4 regions of the Isoptericola sp. NPDC057391 genome follow, and region 4 is predicted to be linked to each of the others. Evidence: riboswitches for the same ligand, from Rfam matches in the RefSeq annotation. Region 4 holds a riboswitch; each other region holds the start of a gene.
The links. A riboswitch is a leader RNA that binds a small molecule or an ion and turns the genes downstream of it on or off. The one in region 4 is predicted to bind thiamine pyrophosphate.
Positions count from the first base shown of each region.

Region 1: linked by a shared signal. The riboswitch ahead of ACFUVW_RS10705 (thiamine ABC transporter substrate binding subunit) and the one ahead of ACFUVW_RS14130 (bifunctional hydroxymethylpyrimidine kinase/phosphomethylpyrimidine kinase) in region 4 are both predicted to bind thiamine pyrophosphate.
Region 2: linked by a shared signal. The riboswitch ahead of thiO (glycine oxidase ThiO) and the one ahead of ACFUVW_RS14130 (bifunctional hydroxymethylpyrimidine kinase/phosphomethylpyrimidine kinase) in region 4 are both predicted to bind thiamine pyrophosphate.
Region 3: linked by a shared signal. The riboswitch ahead of ACFUVW_RS02560 (ECF transporter S component) and the one ahead of ACFUVW_RS14130 (bifunctional hydroxymethylpyrimidine kinase/phosphomethylpyrimidine kinase) in region 4 are both predicted to bind thiamine pyrophosphate.

Region 1 covers NZ_JBHVBO010000068.1:3,055-7,243, forward strand. The annotation lists gene ACFUVW_RS10695 (PAS domain-containing protein) at 25-804, shown strand; gene ACFUVW_RS10700 (DUF4235 domain-containing protein) at 848-1,114, opposite strand; TPP riboswitch at 1,274-1,378, shown strand; gene ACFUVW_RS10705 (thiamine ABC transporter substrate binding subunit) at 1,450-2,523, shown strand; gene ACFUVW_RS10710 (ABC transporter permease) at 2,499-4,189, shown strand, end outside.
Region 2 covers NZ_JBHVBO010000188.1:591-4,779, forward strand. The annotation lists gene ACFUVW_RS17875 (thiazole synthase) at 1-336, opposite strand, end outside; gene thiS (sulfur carrier protein ThiS) at 357-602, opposite strand; gene thiO (glycine oxidase ThiO) at 599-1,849, opposite strand; TPP riboswitch at 1,839-1,941, opposite strand; gene thiE (thiamine phosphate synthase) at 1,973-2,647, shown strand; gene guaA (glutamine-hydrolyzing GMP synthase) at 2,747-4,189, shown strand, end outside.
Region 3 covers NZ_JBHVBO010000009.1:6,494-10,682, reverse strand. The annotation lists gene ACFUVW_RS02565 (ABC transporter ATP-binding protein) at 1-879, opposite strand, end outside; gene ACFUVW_RS02560 (ECF transporter S component) at 884-1,501, opposite strand; TPP riboswitch at 1,525-1,636, opposite strand; tRNA gene ACFUVW_RS02555 (tRNA-Ala) at 1,780-1,852, opposite strand; gene ACFUVW_RS02550 (histidine phosphatase family protein) at 1,944-2,633, opposite strand; gene rsfS (ribosome silencing factor) at 2,630-3,073, opposite strand; gene ACFUVW_RS02540 (hypothetical protein) at 3,070-4,170, opposite strand; gene nadD (nicotinate-nucleotide adenylyltransferase) at 4,163-4,189, opposite strand, start outside.
Region 4 covers NZ_JBHVBO010000113.1:9,927-14,115, reverse strand. The annotation lists gene ACFUVW_RS14145 (copper resistance protein CopC) at 10-684, opposite strand; gene ACFUVW_RS14140 (YcnI family protein) at 681-1,493, opposite strand; gene ACFUVW_RS14135 (hypothetical protein) at 1,582-2,253, opposite strand; TPP riboswitch at 2,405-2,535, shown strand; gene ACFUVW_RS14130 (bifunctional hydroxymethylpyrimidine kinase/phosphomethylpyrimidine kinase) at 2,526-4,189, shown strand, end outside.

The DNA of each region.
Region 1 (4,189 bases), on a different contig from region 4:
GCACGGCACTGGGGGTGAGCCTCGATGTCCAGCACGCCCAACGACCCACCGCGTCGCGAGCTCGTCGCCCTCGCGGAGCTTCTGGGCGCCGGGAGCCAGCTGCTCGTCGGCCGGTACCGGGTCGACGTCGCCACGGGGGAGTGGTGGTGGTCGGACGAGGTCTTCCGGATCTTCGGGCGCGAGCCCGGCGCCGTCGTGCCGGGACCGGAGGTGCTGCGCGCCCACCTGCACCCGGACGACCGCGAGCGGCTCTCGCGGACGGCGGTGGTCGCGCTGGGCGCCGGGCGGCCGTTCTCGGGGGCCCACCGCGTCGTGGACGACCACGGGCGCACGCACACGGTCGTCGTCACCGGGCAGGGGCGGCACGGGAACGACGGCGCCTCGTCGCAGATCGTCGGCTACGTCATCGACGCGAGCCCGGTCGTGCGCGACGCGCTGGAGCGCGAGGCGCATCGCGCGGTCTCCCGCGCGTTCGTCGCCGCCGCGGCCGCCGAGCAGGCCAAGGGCGCCATCATGGCTGTCTGCGGCGTGGACGAGTCGGTGGCCACCGAGGTGCTCGCCGACGTGGGCGCCCAGGTGGGCGTCTCCGCCCAGTCGGCGGGGGAGCAGGTGATGAAGGAGCTCGCGCGACCCGTCGGGGACCGCGACGCCGCGCTCACGGCGGCGGAGGTGGTCCGGTCGGCGCCGCCCGCGAAGGACGCGGCGGACCGCCTGAGCCAGGCGCTCGCCGCCGTGCGACCGGTGGACCGGCCGCACGGCCACGACGCACAGCTCGCCCGCCGGCGCCCCCGCGCGAGCCACTGACAGGGCTCGACGGGACGCGGCGGCGAGCGTCGACCGCGGGCGGTCAGCGGCCGGGGACGAAGCGGGCGGCCGCGCGCACGGCGCCCTGGCGGGCGAGGCGCTTCGCGAGCACCGCGACGCCGCCCGATACCGCCGCGAAGGTGACGGCCTGGATGATGGAGAGCTCGTCGTCGTCCACGTTGGTGGGCGCCACGCTGCCCGTCGCCTTCTCCCAGACCACCCCGATCAGCTTCTGCGCGACCCACCCGGCGGCGATCGTCAGCACCACCGTGCCGACCTTCACGCCCAGCGGCTGCTCGGTGTCCGTCACGTGCTCTCCCTCGATAGGTCTCGGCGCGGCCTCGGCATGACCGCGCGTCGTCTCGCGTGCGTCCGCGACCGCCGGGCGGCGTCACGGCACGTCAGGCACGTCACACCCCGAGGCCGAGGACGGGACCACGGTAGCGCGGCGTCGACGGGTAGGCTCGTGGTGATACGACAGGGGAGCGCCCAGCGGCGCTGAGAGTGCGGACCGCCGCAGACCCTCGAACCTGATCCGGTTAGCACCGGTGGAGGAAGTCGGGAATCTCGTTCCCTGCGGACGTCAGCACCACGACGGTGCCGGGCGCCCGCAGGACCCCCTTCTCGCACCTTGAGGAGGACAGCATGAAGCTGAGGACCACGGCAGCGACCACGGGCGTCGTCGCGCTGCTGCCGCTGCTGGCGGCGTGCGGCGGCGGGACGCCGTCGGGCGACGCGAGCGGCGCGAGCGGCGCGGCGTCGAGCACGGTCACGCTCGTCACCCACGACTCGTTCGCCGTCTCCGAGGAGGTCCTGGCCGCGTTCGAGAAGGAGTCCGGCCTCACCGTCGAGCAGGTGGCCCCGGGCGACGCGGGCACGCTGGTGAACCAGCTCGTGCTCACCAAGGACGCGCCGCTGGGCGACGTCGTCTTCGGCGTGGACAACACCTACGCGTCGCGGGCCGTGGACGCCGGGGTGTTCGAGGAGTACCAGCCGGCCGACCTCGACCCGCAGGTCGCGGCCTACGCCCCCGACGACCTGGCCGGCACGCTGACGCCGGTCGACGTGGGCGACGTCTGCATGAACCTCGACGACGGCTGGTTCGCCGAGCACGGCGTCACGCCCCCGACCACGCTGGAGGATCTCGCGAAGCCGGCGTACCGGGACCTCACCGTCGTCACCAACCCCGCGACGTCGTCGCCCGGCCTCGCGTTCCTGCTCGCGACGATCGGGGCCTTCGGCACCGACGGCTGGGAGGCCTACTGGGCCGACCTCCGCGACAACGGCGTCAAGGTGGCGGAGAGCTGGGAGGACGCGTACTACGTCGACTTCTCCGGCGCCGGCGAGGGCGGTCAGCGGCCGATCGCGCTGTCCTATGCGACGTCGCCCGCGTTCACGGTGACCGAGGACGGGAAGTCCTCGACCACGAGCGCGATGCTCGAGACCTGCTTCCGCCAGGTCGAGTACGCGGGCGTGCTGGCCGGCGCCGAGAACCCCGAGGGCGCCAAGAAGCTCGTCGACTTCCTGACGAGCGCCGAGTTCCAGGCCGACGTGCCCGGCCAGATGTACATGTACCCGGCCGACCCGGACGTGGAGCTGCCCGCCGACTGGCAGCAGTTCGCGCCCCTGGCCGACGAGCCGTTCGAGGTGGCGCCCGCGGACGTCGCCGCGCACCGCGACGAGTGGATCGAGCAGTGGACGACGATCGTCGTCGGCTGACGCGCGGGGTCCACGCAGGCCGCTGGGGGGCCTGGCTCGGCTGGGGCGCCGCCGTCGTGCTCCCGCTGGGCTTCCTCGCGGTCTTCTTCGCGTGGCCGGTGGTGTCGCTCGTCCTGCAGGGGTTCTTCACCGAGACCGCGGCGGGGCGCGCGCTCGACCTGTCCGGCTTCGCGGAGGTGCTGTCCCAGGACCGCACGTGGCGGATCGTCGGGCAGACGCTGGCCCAGGCGCTCGCCGGCACACTGCTTTCGGTGCTGCTGGGGCTGCCCGGCGCGTACGTGCTGTACCGGTGCTGGTTCCGCGGTCGCACGCTGGTGCGCGGCCTCGTGACGGTGCCGTTCGTGCTGCCGAGCGTCGTCGTCGGTGTCGCGTTCCGCGCGCTCTTCGCGCCCGGCGGCCCACTCGGGTGGGCGCACCTGGAGGAGAGCTTCGCCGGCATCGTGCTGGCGCTGGTGTTCTTCAACTACGCGGTGGTGGTGCGCACCGTCGGCGGCATGTGGGAGCGGCTCGACCCGCGTGCCGAGCAGGCCGCCCGTGCGCTCGGCGCGACGCCCTGGCGGGCGTTCCGCACGGTGACGCTGCCGGCGCTCGGTCCGGCGATCGCGTCGGCCGCCGCGGTGGTGTTCCTCTTCTGTGCGACGGCGTTCGGCGTCGTCCTGGTCCTCGGCGGCCTGCGCTACGGCACGATCGAGACGGAGATCTGGACGCGCACCACCCAGTTCCTCGACCTGCGGTCGGCGGCCGTGCTGTCGGTGCTGCAGCTCGTCGTCGTCGCCGGCGCGCTGCTGGTCAGCTCGCGCGCGCGGGCGAAGCGGGAGCGGGCGCTGCAGCTCACGAGCGACAGCGTGTCCGCGCACCGGCTTCGGCTGCGCGCGGGCGCCGACGGCACGGACCTCGCTCCCGCGCTCGTCACCCTCGTCGTGGTCGCCGGGCTGCTCGTGCTGCCCATGGCCGGGCTCGTCACCCGGTCGCTGCGCGCCCCCGACGGGTCCTGGGGCCTCGACAACTACGTGGCCCTCGGCACCACCGGCGGGCGCAACGCCCTGACGGTCACCGTGTGGGAGGCGCTGGGCAACTCGCTGCGCACCGCGGCGTGGGCCGCGCTGATCGCCGTCGTCGTGGGCGGTCTCGTGGCGCTCGTCGTGTCGCGGCGCCCGCGGCGGGCGGGGCTGCGGCGCGCCGTCGGCGTGCTCGACGCCGCGTTCATGCTGCCGCTGGGCGTGTCCGCCGTGACGGTGGGCTTCGGCTTCCTCATCACGCTGGACAAGCCGCTCGGGCTCGACGTCGACCTGCGGACCTCCGGGGCGCTGGTGCCGATCGCCCAGGCGGTCGTGGCGATCCCGCTCGTGGTGCGCACCATGCTGCCCGTGCTACGTGCGATCGACCCGCGGCTGCGCGAGGCGGCCGCCACGCTGGGGGCGGCGCCCGGGCGGGTGCTGCGGACCGTGGACGGCCCGCTGGGCGCGCGGTCGCTGGGGCTCGCGATCGGGTTCGCGTTCGCCGTCTCGCTCGGCGAGTTCGGCGCGACGTCGTTCCTCGCCCGCCCCGACACGGCCACGCTGCCGGTGGTCATCTACCGGCTGATCGGGCGGCCGGGGGCCGAGAACTACGGGATGGCGCTCGCGGCGTCCGTGGTGCTGGCCGTGCTCACCGCGACCGTCATGAT
Region 2 (4,189 bases), on a different contig from region 4:
CTTGACCCAGTCGGTGCCGCAGGCCTCGCGCGCGAGCTGCGCCGTGAGCACGGCCTCGGCGACCGAGAAGCAGCCCGCCGTGTTGGGCAGGGCGCGGATGCCGAGGCGCTCCAGGAGGCCCCAGATGCCGCCGTCCTCCGCGCCCGTGCCGCCGGGGCGCACCGCGACGCGGCGCATCGCGACCGTCGTGAGCCCGGTGCCGGACGCGACCAGCGCGTCCTCGAGCGTCATGAGGTTCGACGCGCCGCCCGTGCCCATGACGAGGCGCGAGCCGATCTCGGTGCCCGCGACCACGAGCGGGTCGACGAGGGTGATGGTGCTGGTCGGGCTGGTCATGTCTTCTCCGTGCATCCTGGTCAGCCGCCCTGGACGGCGGTGACGATCTCGACCCGGTCGCCGGGCGCGATCCGGGTGCCGGCCCACAGTCCGCGGGGCACGACGGCGTCGTTGACGGCGACGGCGATGCCCTGGACGGAGCCGTCCGCCACGAACGCGGGGACGAGGGCCGCGACGACGGCCTCGACGCCGTCGCCGTGCGGTCCGTCGAGCGGATAGGCCTCGCCGTTGACGACGGCGGTGCGGACGGCAGGGGTGGCGGTCATCGGGCGGCTCCTTCGGGGAGTGGTCTGTCGGCGGGACGGCCGGCGGGCGCGAAGCGTCGTGGGTCGGCGGCGGACAGCGCCGCGTCGGGGGGAGGCGCTCCGGTCACCTCCGCCACGACCGCGTCGGCGGTGACCGGCGCGAGCAGCACCCCGTTGCGGCCGTGCCCGACGGCGGCGAGCAGGCCCGGGACGGCGCTGGCGCCGACCAGCGGCAGGTTGTCGGGGGTGGCCGGGCGGGCGCGCGGGGTGACGTCGACGAGCGCGGCCTCGTCGATCCCGGGCACGAGCGCGCGGGCGTCGCGCAGCAGCGCGAACACGCCGCCGGCCTCGGCGCGCCGGTCGTCGGGGCGCTCCTCGCTGGTGGCCCCCACGACGACCTCGCGGTGCCCCGGCCCGCTGCCCGGCCCCGCGCCGGAGCCCGGGGCCCTCGGGACGACGTACACCGGCCGGCCCTGCACGGTGCCGCGCACCACGTGCTCCAGCGCGAGCTCCGGGCCGGCGTCCAGGCGCAGCGTGACCCCCTTGACGGGGCGCACCGGGACGCGGACCTCGGGCACGGCGTCGAGCAGCGAGGGCGTGGCGCCGTGGCCGGTCGCGAGCACGACGGCGCCCGTGGCGTGCCGCGTGCCGGCGTCGTCGTGCACCGCCACGACCCGGCCCGCGGCGTCGCGCTCGAGGCGCACCGCGGCGCGACGGACCAGGGCGGGGCCGAGGGCCGCGCACAGCGCGGCGTGCGCGGCGCGCGGGTCGACGGCCAGGTCGCCGTCGACGACGGCCGCCCCGGCGAGCCGCGGCCCGAGGTACGGCTCGCGCCGGCGCGCGTCGGCCACGGAGACCTCCGCGGAGGCGAGCCCCCACCCCCGGTGCAGCGCCAGCACGCGGCGCAGCAGCGCGAGGTCGTCGGCGTCGTACGCGACGGCGAGCGAGCCGGCGCGCAGCAGCGGGACGTCGTGACCGGTCGCCGCGGTCAGGTCGGCGGCGAACGCGGGCCAGCGGGCGGCCGACGCGACGTTGAGGCGGGTGAGCTCCCGCTCGCCGAAGTCGGCCTCGCTCACGGCGGCGAGCATCCCCGCGGCCGCGCGGGTGGCGCCGTCGCCGGGCGACGGGTCGAGCACCGTGACGGACAGCCCCGCGTCCGCGGCCCGCCAGGCGACGGCGAGGCCGACGATCCCACCGCCCACCACGACGACGTCGCGGGCGGAGGCGCCCGCGGGAACGGATCCCGGAGCGGGTGCAGAGGTGGGCATGTGCGCTCCCTTCGCTGGCATGACCCAGATCAGGTTCGACGGTCGGCTCCTACGCCCTCTCAGCCCCGAGCGGGGCTCCCGTGCGCGGCCACTGTAACCCGGGCCGTGGTTACCCTGGCCGGCGTGACCACGACCACGCCCGCTGCCGACGCGGCCCGCGCTCGCCTCGCCGACGCCCGCCTCGCCGACGCCCGCCTGTACCTGTGCACCGACGCCCGCGAGGAGCGGGGCGACCTGGAGGACTTCCTGCACGCGGCGCTCGCGGGCGGCGTGGACGTCGTGCAGCTGCGGGACAAGTCGCTCGACGTCGCGCGCGAGCTCGAGCTGCAGGAGGTCGTGGCCCGCGTCGCCGCCGAGCACGACGCGCTCTGGGCGGTGAACGACCGGGCCGACGTCGCCAAGGTCGCCGGGGCGCCCGTGGTGCACATGGGCCAGCGCGACCTGCCCGTGCCCGCCGTGCGGTCCCTGCTCGGCGCGGCGCCCGTGCTGGGCCGGTCCACCCACTCGGCGGCCCAGGCCGCCGAGGCCGAGGCGGACCCGGACGTCGACTACTTCTGCGTCGGCCCCCTGTGGGCCACGCCCACCAAGCCCGGCCGCGCGGCCGTCGGCCTCGACCTGCTGCGCGAGGTCGCCGCGACCCGCCCCACGACGCCGTGGTTCGCCATCGGCGGCGTCGACGCCGAGCGCCTGGACGACGTGCTCGACGCCGGTGCCACCCGCATCGTCGTCGTGCGGGCGATCACGCAGGCTCCCGACCCCGAGCGCGCGGCGCGCGAGCTGCGGGAGCGGCTGGCCTGAGCGACGCCGGCGCACGTGCCGCGTCGAGGTGACCTACCCCACCGCGTGACCCGTGGGACGGGCCGGGGAGCGGGGTCGTCCGGCGGCTACGATGGCTCGGTGACGTCTCCCGCCACCGACACCCCCACCACCGCCGACCTGGCGCCCACGCCGCGTCCCGTGCTCGTCGTCGACTTCGGCGCCCAGTACGCGCAGCTCATCGCGCGCCGCGTGCGCGAGGCCAGCGTCTACTCCGAGATCGTGCCGCACACGTTCACCACGGAGCAGATGCTCGCCAAGGACCCGGCGGCCATTATCCTGTCGGGCGGCCCGTCGTCGGTGTACGCCACGGGCGCGCCGTTCGTCGACCCGGCCCTGTTCGAGGCCGGTGTGCCGGTGCTCGGCATCTGCTACGGCTTCCAGGCGATGGCGCAGGCGCTCGGCGGCACCGTCGCGCAGACGGGGCAGCGGGAGTACGGCGGCACCGAGGTCGAGGTGTGCGAGGCGGGCGTGCTGCTGGCCGGCACCCCCGACCACCAGACCACCTGGATGAGCCACGGCGACTCCGTGCACGCCGCGCCCGAGGGCTTCCAGGTGCTCGCGACGTCGTCCGGCTCGCCCGTCGCCGCGTTCGAGGACACCGGCCGCCGCCTGTACGGCGTGCAGTGGCACCCCGAGGTCAAGCACTCCGCCCACGGCCAGGCCGTGCTGGAGAAGTTCCTCTACGAGGGCGCCGGCCTGAAGCCCGACTGGACGCCCGGCAACGTCATCGCCGACCAGGTCGCCGCGATCCGCGCGCAGGTCGGCGACGCGCGCGTCATCTGCGCGCTGTCCGGCGGCGTGGACTCCGCCGTCGCCGCCGCGCTCGTGCAGCGCGCCGTCGGCGACCAGCTCACCTGCGTCCACGTGGACCACGGCCTGCTGCGCGAGGGCGAGGTCGAGCAGATCGAGCGCGACTTCGTCGCCTCCACGGGTGTGAAGCTCATCATCCGCGACGAGAAGGAGCGGTTCCTGTCCGCCCTCGCCGGGGTGAGCGACCCGGAGACGAAGCGCAAGATCATCGGCCGCGAGTTCATCCGCGTGTTCGAGGACGCGCAGCGCGACATCGTCGCCGAGGCCGGCGAGCACGGCGAGGAGGTCAAGTTCCTCGTGCAGGGCACGCTCTACCCCGACGTCGTCGAGTCCGGCGGCGGCGAGGGCGCGGCCAACATCAAGAGCCACCACAACGTGGGCGGCCTCCCCGACGACCTGCAGTTCGAGCTCGTCGAGCCGCTGCGCACCCTGTTCAAGGACGAGGTCCGCGCCGTGGGCCGCGAGCTCGGCGTGCCGGAGGAGATCGTCTCCCGCCAGCCCTTCCCGGGCCCCGGCCTCGGCATCCGCATCGTCGGCGAGGTCACCGCCGAGCGCCTCGAGACGCTCCGCAAGGCCGACGCCATCGCGCGCGCCGAGCTCACCAAGGCCGGCCTGGACGACGAGATCTGGCAGTGCCCCGTCGTGCTGCTCGCCGACGTCCGCTCCGTCGGCGTGCAGGGCGACGGCCGCACCTACGGCCACCCGATCGTG
Region 3 (4,189 bases), on a different contig from region 4:
GGACGCCCCGTCCAGGGCGCGTGTCGTGGTGCGTCCCCGCAGGCCGCGGGTGACGAGGTCGACGACGAGCCCGTCGGCCGCGACCTCCGGCCCGGTTCCGTCCGGCGCCACCAGGGCCCCGGGCACCTCCAGCGGCGCGGGCGCCGGCACGCCCGGCAGCCAGACCCCCGCGCGGGTCAGCTCGTCCCGCAGGCCGGTCGGGCCGTCCCGCAGCGCGGCGGGTGCGACGTCATGCGTCACCCGGCCGCCGGGCCCGAGCACCACGACGCGGTCGAGGCGCTCGAGCCACGGCCCGACGTGGTGGTCGACCACGACGAGGGACGTGTCCGTGCCCTCCAGGGCCCCGACGACGGCGGCGCGCACCTCGTCCGCGGCGGCGGGGTCGAGCATCGCGGTCGGCTCGTCCAGGAGCAGCAGGCCGGGTGCGCACGCCAGCGCCCCCGCGAGCGCGAGCCGCTGCAGCTCCCCGCCCGAGAGGGCCGACGTCGGCCGCTCGGGCGGGTACCGCAGCCCGACCCGGTCCAGGGCCTCACCGGCGCGGCGCCGGATCTCCGCCCGCGGTAGGCCGGCGTTCTCGGGGCCGAAGGCGACGTCCCGTCCGATCCGTGCCGCGACGACCGCGGATCCCGGGTCCTGCGGGACGAGGCCCACCCCGCCGTCCACGTGCACGGTGCCGGACAGCTCGCCGGGCAGCGGGTCACCCAGCACTCCGGCCAGGGCGTGCAGCACGGTCGACTTGCCCGTCCCGCTGGGGCCGACCAGCCCGACGCGCTCCCCCACGCCGACGGTGAGGTCGAGGCCCTCGATCGTCGGGGCCGCGCGCCCGGTGGGCCGCCAGCGCAGCCCCCGCACGCGCGCCCGGACGTCGTCGCGCGCCACGCCGTCAGGCCGGGGAGCGGTCGACGGCACGGTCGGCGAGGTCGCGCCCCGGCCCGAACGCGTCGAGCACGCCGGCCCGGGCGAGGGCGCGCACGAGCGCCGCTCCCCCGAGGCCGGCGAGCAGCGCGCCGGACAGCGCGAACAGGCCGAGGTACGCCAGCCGGAAGCTCCACTCCCAGTCCGGGTAGTACGCGAACCACTCGTAGACGGCGCCGCACGCGCCCGCCGCCGCGCCCGCCATGGCCGCGACTGCGGTGCCGAAGCGGCGGTAGAGGAACAGGGCGAGCACGAGCTCGGCGCCGACGCCCTGGACGACGCCGGAGACGATCGCCGAGAAGCCCCAGCCGGCACCGAGCAGGGCCTCGACGCTGGCGGCGACGACCTCGGTGAGCAGCGCCGCGCCGGGGCGGCGGACGATCAGCCCGCCCAGCACGCCGCCGAGCAGCCAGCCGCCGCCGAGCAGCCCGGTGGCCGGCGGGAACGCGACCGCCAGCCCGGCGGAGAGCAGGTGGTAGAGCTGGGTCCAGCCCCAGAAGACGACGCCGACGGCCACGCCGAGCATGGCCACCGTGACGAGGTCGACGGTGCGGTACCGCAGGGACGCGCGGAGGGTGCTGCGCACGGGGCGCGAAGCGGTTTCGGGCGCGGACATTCCAGGTAACTCCCTTCGCCGGTGCTAACCGGAGCAGGTTCCAAGGGTCTGCGGCTGTGCCCGCACTCTCAGCGCCCCTTCGACGGCGCTCCCCTGTCATGGGTGTCTTCAGATGTGACGGCCGACGACGCGACCGCAGGTCCGACCTTAGGCGACCACGGCGCCGGCGCAAGGGCGTCCCGCACCGTGAAACCCCTGGTCACGCAAGAAGGCCCGGAACCATGAGGTTCCGGGCCTTCTCGACGGGGTGGAGCTGAGGGGACTCGAACCCCTGACCCCCTGCATGCCATGCAGGTGCGCTACCAGCTGCGCCACAGCCCCGAGAACCGACTCTCGCGGCCGGCGGCGACCGGGCGATTCGTCTGATTCGGTGTGTTCCTCCGGGCTTGCGCCCCTCGGGAACGTCGATATCTTAGGCAGACTTCGGGCCAGGTTCCAAATTCCAGTCCGGCCCCGCCTGCCAGCGGTCCAGCGGGTAGCCCGCGCCCACGTTGTGCGCCACGAGGCGCCAGGCCGGCACGGCCCCCTCGCCCGCACGGTGCAGGTGCGACCAGTGCACGTTGTGCATGCCCGCGAGCCCGCGCCAGGTGGTCGGGTCGAGCCCGAGCAGCGCCGTGACCGCCAGCGAGATGGCGGCGCCGTGCGAGACCACGACGAGCGTCGCGTCGTCGTCCAGGTCCGCGGCGTGCCCGGCCACGGCCTCGGCCATGCGCTGCGCGACCGCCGCCTTCGTCTCGGCCCCCGCGCCCACGGGCTCGGCGCCCAGGCGCCAGGCCGCATACTCCTCGGGCCATCGCTCCTGCAGCTCCGCGCCGGTGAGGCCCTCCCAGGCGCCGAAACCGCGCTCGCGCAGTCGCTCGTCCGTGACGACGGGCGCCCCGCCGAGCGCCTCCGCGTACGCGGCCGCCGTCTCGACGGCGCGGCCCAGGTCGGACGACACGATGCGCGTCGCCCGGTGCGACGACGCGAGGGCGGAACCGCCCTCCGTCGCCTGCCAGCGCCCGACCTCGTCGAGCGGGATGTCGATCTGCCCCTGCAGCCGCAGCGACGCGTTGTAGGCGGTGCGGGCGTGCCGCAGCAGGACGACGGTGCCGGCCGTCACTCGTCGCCCGCGAGACGGATCGCGCCGTCGCCCTCGCCGTCGCCGTACTCGGCGGCGGCCGCCGCGCCGTCCCCGCCGCGCGCGTCCTCCGGCAGCTCGACGGCCGGGCAGTCCTTCCACAGGCGCTCGAGCGCGTAGTACACCCGGTCCTCGGCGTGCTGCACGTGCACGACGACCTCGCCGAAGTCCAGCAGCACCCACCGCGCCTGCGCCTTGCCCTCGCGGCGGATCGGCTTGGACCCCGCGAGGAACATCGCCTCCTCGACGGCGTCCACAATGGCCGAGACCTGCCGCTCGTTCGTGCCGGACGCGATGAGGAACACGTCCGTGAGCACCAGCTGGTCGCTCACGTCCAGCGCGATGATCTCCTGCGCCTTGCGGTCCGACGCGGCCCGGGCGGCGACGACCGCCAGCTCGACGGCGCGGGGGCTAGCGGTCATGCAGCGGCTCCGGGGTGCTCGTACGTGAGGGAGACGGCGGCCGCGGGCGCGGCGGCGTCGGTCTGGAAGTCGCTGTCGTCGGGCGCCTGGAGCAGCAGCTTCCAGACCAGGAGCCCCAGCACGAACGCGACGACCACGAGGACGATGTAGTGCAGCCAGGTGTACGACGCCTCGGGCTCGTCCCAGTCCTCGTCGTCGTCCTCGTCCTCCGGCGGCGCGGCCGAGCGCGCGCGGACGGGCTGCTCCGACGCGACCAGCGCGTCGAACGGCGACGCGGCGGGGCGCTCCGGCGCGGCCGACGGCTGCGCGGGCCCCGCCGCGGGGCGGGACGGCGGCACGGACGCGGGCCGCTCGGTGGTCGGGCTCGCCCAGGGCAGCGGGGGCGCCACCGACGTGGAGGCGGCCGGCGGCGTCGCGCTCGGGGCCGGTGCGGGGCCCGCCTGCGCGGGCGGCGCCGACGCCGACGCGGACGTGGTGCCGAACGGCGAGGAGGTGCCGGTCGTCCCGAACGGGGAACGGCGGGCGGGGCCGTCGGGGCGCGGCGCGACCGTGGCCGGCGGGCTGGCCGCCGGGGCCGCCGTGGACGGGGCGCTCGCCGGCGCCGCCAGCGGCGGCAGCCCGAGCCCGGTCGCGGCGCCCGTCGGGGCGGCGCCCTGGTCGCGGCGGGTCGAGGGGCGCGCGGGCGGCGCGGCCGGGGCGCCGGACGGCGCCGCGGGACGCACCGAGGGCGTCGGGGCGACGGCGCGGGACATCTCGCCGGTGGGCCGCTGGATCGGGGCCAGCCGGCCCGTCTCGTCCAGCCCGCGCACGCCGGCGGAGGTGGACGGCGGCCGCACCATCGGCGCGGGGGCCGGGGCGGGCGCCGGGCTCTGCTCGCGGAGCGAGCGGCGCGACGGCGCGCTGGTCGCCGGTGCGGGGAACCGCGGCGCGGGCGCCTGCGCGGGGGGCGGGGCGAACGGCGACCTCGCGGCGGGCGCGCCGTGCTCCGGCCCCGACGGCGCCGGCGGGCCGGCGCTCGCCTGCGCGGCGGCGGCCGCCTGCTCCCGCTCGCGGATCTCGCGGCGGGTCAGCGGGCGGGACGGGTTGTTGTCACTCATCGAGACCTCGATACAGACC
Region 4 (4,189 bases):
TCCCGTGCCTCAGTCGCGACGTCGCGCGAGGCGCAGCGTCACGAGCACGGCCGCGCCGGCGAGCACGACGACGCCGCCCGCGATGCCGAGCACCACGACCAGCTCCGAGGCGCCGGCGTCCCCGGCGGACGCACCGTCTGACGCACCCTCCGCCGCGCCGTCCGCCGCAGCGCCGGACGCGCCGTCCGACCCGTCGTCCTCGGCGGTCCCGGCCGGGGCGCACGGTGTCGCGTCCGCCGCGGGGGCGGCGGCCTCGGCCCCGGCGGGCGGGTCGTAGGTGAAGGAGAACCCGCCGCTGGTCGGGTGCCCGTCGGCCGACACGATCCGCCAGTCGACCGTGTACTCGCCGGCCTCGCCGAGCGCGACGGGCACCGACACGGTGCGGTCCTGCGTCGTCGGGCACCCGGTCGCGTAGTCGGTGCCGTCGGCGTCCGTCACGGTGACGACCGTGCTGGAGCCCTCGGCGGACAGGTCGAGCACCACGTCGTCGAACGTCACGTCGACGGACTCCGGAGGCTCGGTCACGGTCGACCCCGAGGCCGGCGACGTGCCGACGACGACGTTGTGGGCGCTCGCGGGCGCCGCCGCCCCGACGACCCCGGCCGTGCCGAGGCCGAGGGCGAGGGCGAGCGACCCGGTCGCGGCGAGGGCGCGTCGCGCGGCGCGGCCGCCCCGGGCGCTCACCGGCGCCCCGTGTCGTCGGAGGTGGCGCCGGAGGAGCCCGCCGGGGCCGCGGCGCGCGTGCGGGCGAGGGCGACCACGCCGGTGACGGCGCCCACCAGGCCGAGGCCCAGCCCGGCCGCGCCCAGCGCGAGCGGGAGCGTGCCGGGGTCGTCGCCGGACGTCGTCGCGTCCGTCGCCGCGCCGGCGGACCCGTCGGCGGCCTCGCCGGCCGCGGACGCCGTGCCGTGGTCGTCGTCCGCGTCGGCCGGCACGACCTGCAGGACGGGCGCCGGGAGCTCGGGCTCCGCGTCGCCGGACGCCACCTGGTCCCAGGCGACGACCTCGCCGTCGGAGTACGTCTGGGTGGCGGGCAGCGCGAGCGCCTCGACGCCGTCCGGGACGGCGCCGGCCGACACCGTGAACCGGAGGAACTCGCCCGGCGCGATGCCGGCGTCGGCGTCGTCGGCGGTCCACTCGATGCTCGCGGGCGCCTCGGTGACGGTGGTGCCGTGCACCTCGACCGGCTCGGGCAGCGGCGCCTGGGTGACCTTCGCGGTCCAGCCCGGGACGGGCTCGACGGACACGCTGGTGAACGGGGTGTCGGTGGGGAGGTCGACCTTCACCGCGGTGGTCGAGGCCTCGGCGGACTCGTTGGGGACCTTGAAGGTGAGGGTGGCGTACGACCCGGCCTCGGCGGCGTCGGGAGTCACGGTGACGTGCGCGGAGGCGGCGGCCGCGCCGAGCACGAGGGCCGGCAGGGCGAGGGCGGCGGCGCCGGCGAGGCGCCTCGGGGTGCGCGCAGGGGTGCGGGCAGGAATGGTCCTGGACATGGGTCTACTGCTCCTGGCTGTCAGGGGTGGTCGGTGGTCGTCGGACGACGAGGGACCCGCCCTTGTCCGACGGCGGACCAGGGCAGGTTCAGGCGGCGCGCGCGAGGGCGCCCGGGAGCAGCGGGGGTCCTCGTGGCGGGGTGCGCCGCAGGGCGCGGGTCCGGCGGGGGCGCCAGGTGCGCCCGCCGACGACGGCGGTCTCGCGGACGACGGGCGGAGCGGCGGGGCCCCGCACGAGCACCGCGACGTGGCGCAGGTGCTCCGCGACGTTGACGGCCGCCCGGTCGCCGGCGGCGAGCAGCAGCGCGGTGAGCAGCACCGCGGCCGCGTGCGCGGCGAGCATCCAGGACGTCGTCCCGGCGTCGTCCCCGTGGTGCAGGTGCAGCCCGCCGCCCGTCGCGGGCGCGAGGGAGCCCGGGCCCAGCGCGTGCAGGGCGTGCCCGTCGGCCGCGGCGCCGACCGTCGAGAGCGGCGTCGAGGGCGGCGTCGAGGCAGCGGCCCCCGCGCCCGCCGCGCCGAGCACGGACAGGGCCGTGTGCTGCACGAGCTGCAGCGCGACCATCGCGGGAAGCAGGCGGGGGAGCGTCAGACGGCGCCGGGCGGTCCACACCGCGAGGGGTGCCGTGAGCGCCACGACGACGAGCCAGGCGAGGGATGCCCCGGGGAGCGAGCCGCCGGCCAGCAGGTGGGCGGCGGCCGCGATGCTGAGCGTCGTGCCGGCGACGAGGAGCTCGCGCACACGACGGACGACCACGGGCACCCCCGCACCCTACCGCGCCGCGCGGGGGCTGCGGGGAGGCGGCGGAAGAGTCGGGTCCCCGCCTGGCAGGTGTCTCGCAGCGGGGCGAGGCGGGGCCCGACACGCGAGCCGGACGTCGGCCGACGCCCGCGCGGACCTGGGCTACGGTGGGCGGCACGACACGGGGTGCGTCCCGACCGGCCGTCGCCGCGACATCGTCGCGGCCGGCCTTCGGGCGCTGAGATCACACCCGTCGAACCTGATCTAGCTCGTACTAGCGAAGGGATGTCGACATGAGTGCGCGCGCACCTGAAGACAGCTCCGCCGGCCCCGCCGGCACCACCGTCCCTGCTCCCGCCGCGGCGCGCACGGAGCCACCGACCGCGACGCGGGGCACCCGCCCTCGCGTGCTGGCGGTCGCCGGGTCCGACCCGTCGGGGGGTGCCGGGATCCAGGCGGACCTCAAGTCGATCGCGGCCGCGGGCGGGTACGGGATGGCGGCCGTCACCGCCCTGACCGTGCAGAACACGCGGGGGGTGCGCGACGTGCACGTGCCGCCCGCCGCGGTCCTCGCCGCGCAGCTCGAGGCGGTCACCGACGACGTCGCGGTCGACGCCGTGAAGATCGGGATGCTCGCGTCCGCCCCGGTGGCCCGCGCCGTGGCCGCCTGGCTCGACGGCCTGCCGCGCGACCGTCCCGCCGAGTCCCGGCCCGCGACGGCGGCGCGCCCCGCCGTCGTGCTGGACCCGGTGATGGTGGCGACCAGCGGGGACCGGCTGCTCGACCCCGACGCCGAGCGGGCCGTGCGGGACCTCCTCGGGAGGGTGGACGTCGTGACGCCGAACCTGCCCGAGCTCGCGGTCCTCGCGCAGGAGCCCCTCGCCGCGGACTGGCCCGCGGCCCTCGAGCAGGCGCGGCGGCTGGCCGCCCGGCACGGGGTCCTGGTGGTGGCCAAGGGCGGGCACCTGGAGGCCGGGCGCGCGGCCGCCGAGGGTACCGAGAGCGACTGGGGCCCGGGTGCCCCGGACGCGCTCGTCGGCCCCGACGGCGTCCTGGTGGAGCTCCCCGGGCCGCGGCTGCGCAGCCGGTCCACCCACGGCACCGGCTGCTCGCTGTCCAGCGGGTTGGCCACGCGGTTCGCGCGCACGGGCGACTGGGCGCAGGCGCTGCGCAGCACGAAGGCGTGGCTGACCGCGGCGATCCGGGCGGGGGAGGCGCTGCGCGTCGGCGGCGGGAACGGCCCCGTCGACCACCTGGTGGGGCTGCGTGCGGGCGGCGCCGAGCCGCTCGTGCCGTCCCCGGCGAGCACTCCGGGCGCGCCCGGGGAGGTCGCCGGGGAGGACGTCGTCGCCCGGTGGTGGGCCGAGGCCGCGGGCGTGCGCGCCGCGATCGACGACCTGGCGTTCGTGCGGTCGCTGGGCGACGGGACGCTCGACGCCGACCACTTCCGCACCTACCTGGAGCAGGACGCGCTCTACCTGCGCGACTACGCGCGCTGCCTCGCACGGGCGAGCGAGCTCGCGCCCACGCGGGCCGAGCAGGCGTTCTGGGCCGGCGGCGCGCACGGCGCCCTGGTGACGGAGCTCGACCTGCACACGCGCTGGCTGGGAGGGGAGCCGCAGGACGTGCCCGCCAGCGCGACGACGGCCGCGTACCTCGACCACCTGCGCGCGGCCGGCGACGACTACGCGACGCTCGTGGCCGCCGTCCTGCCGTGCTACTGGATCTACCAGGACGTGGGGGAGCGGCTGGCCGCCCGCAACCACCCTGGTCACCCGTACGCGGCCTGGCTGGGCACCTACGCGGACGACGCGTTCGCGGACGCGACGCGGGAGGCGGTCGCCATCCTGCGGCGCGTCGCCGCGGCCGCCGACGGGGCCACCCGGGACCGGATGGCGACGGCGTTCCACGCGGCGTGCGAGCACGAGCTGGCGTTCTTCGACCAGACCGGCGTGCC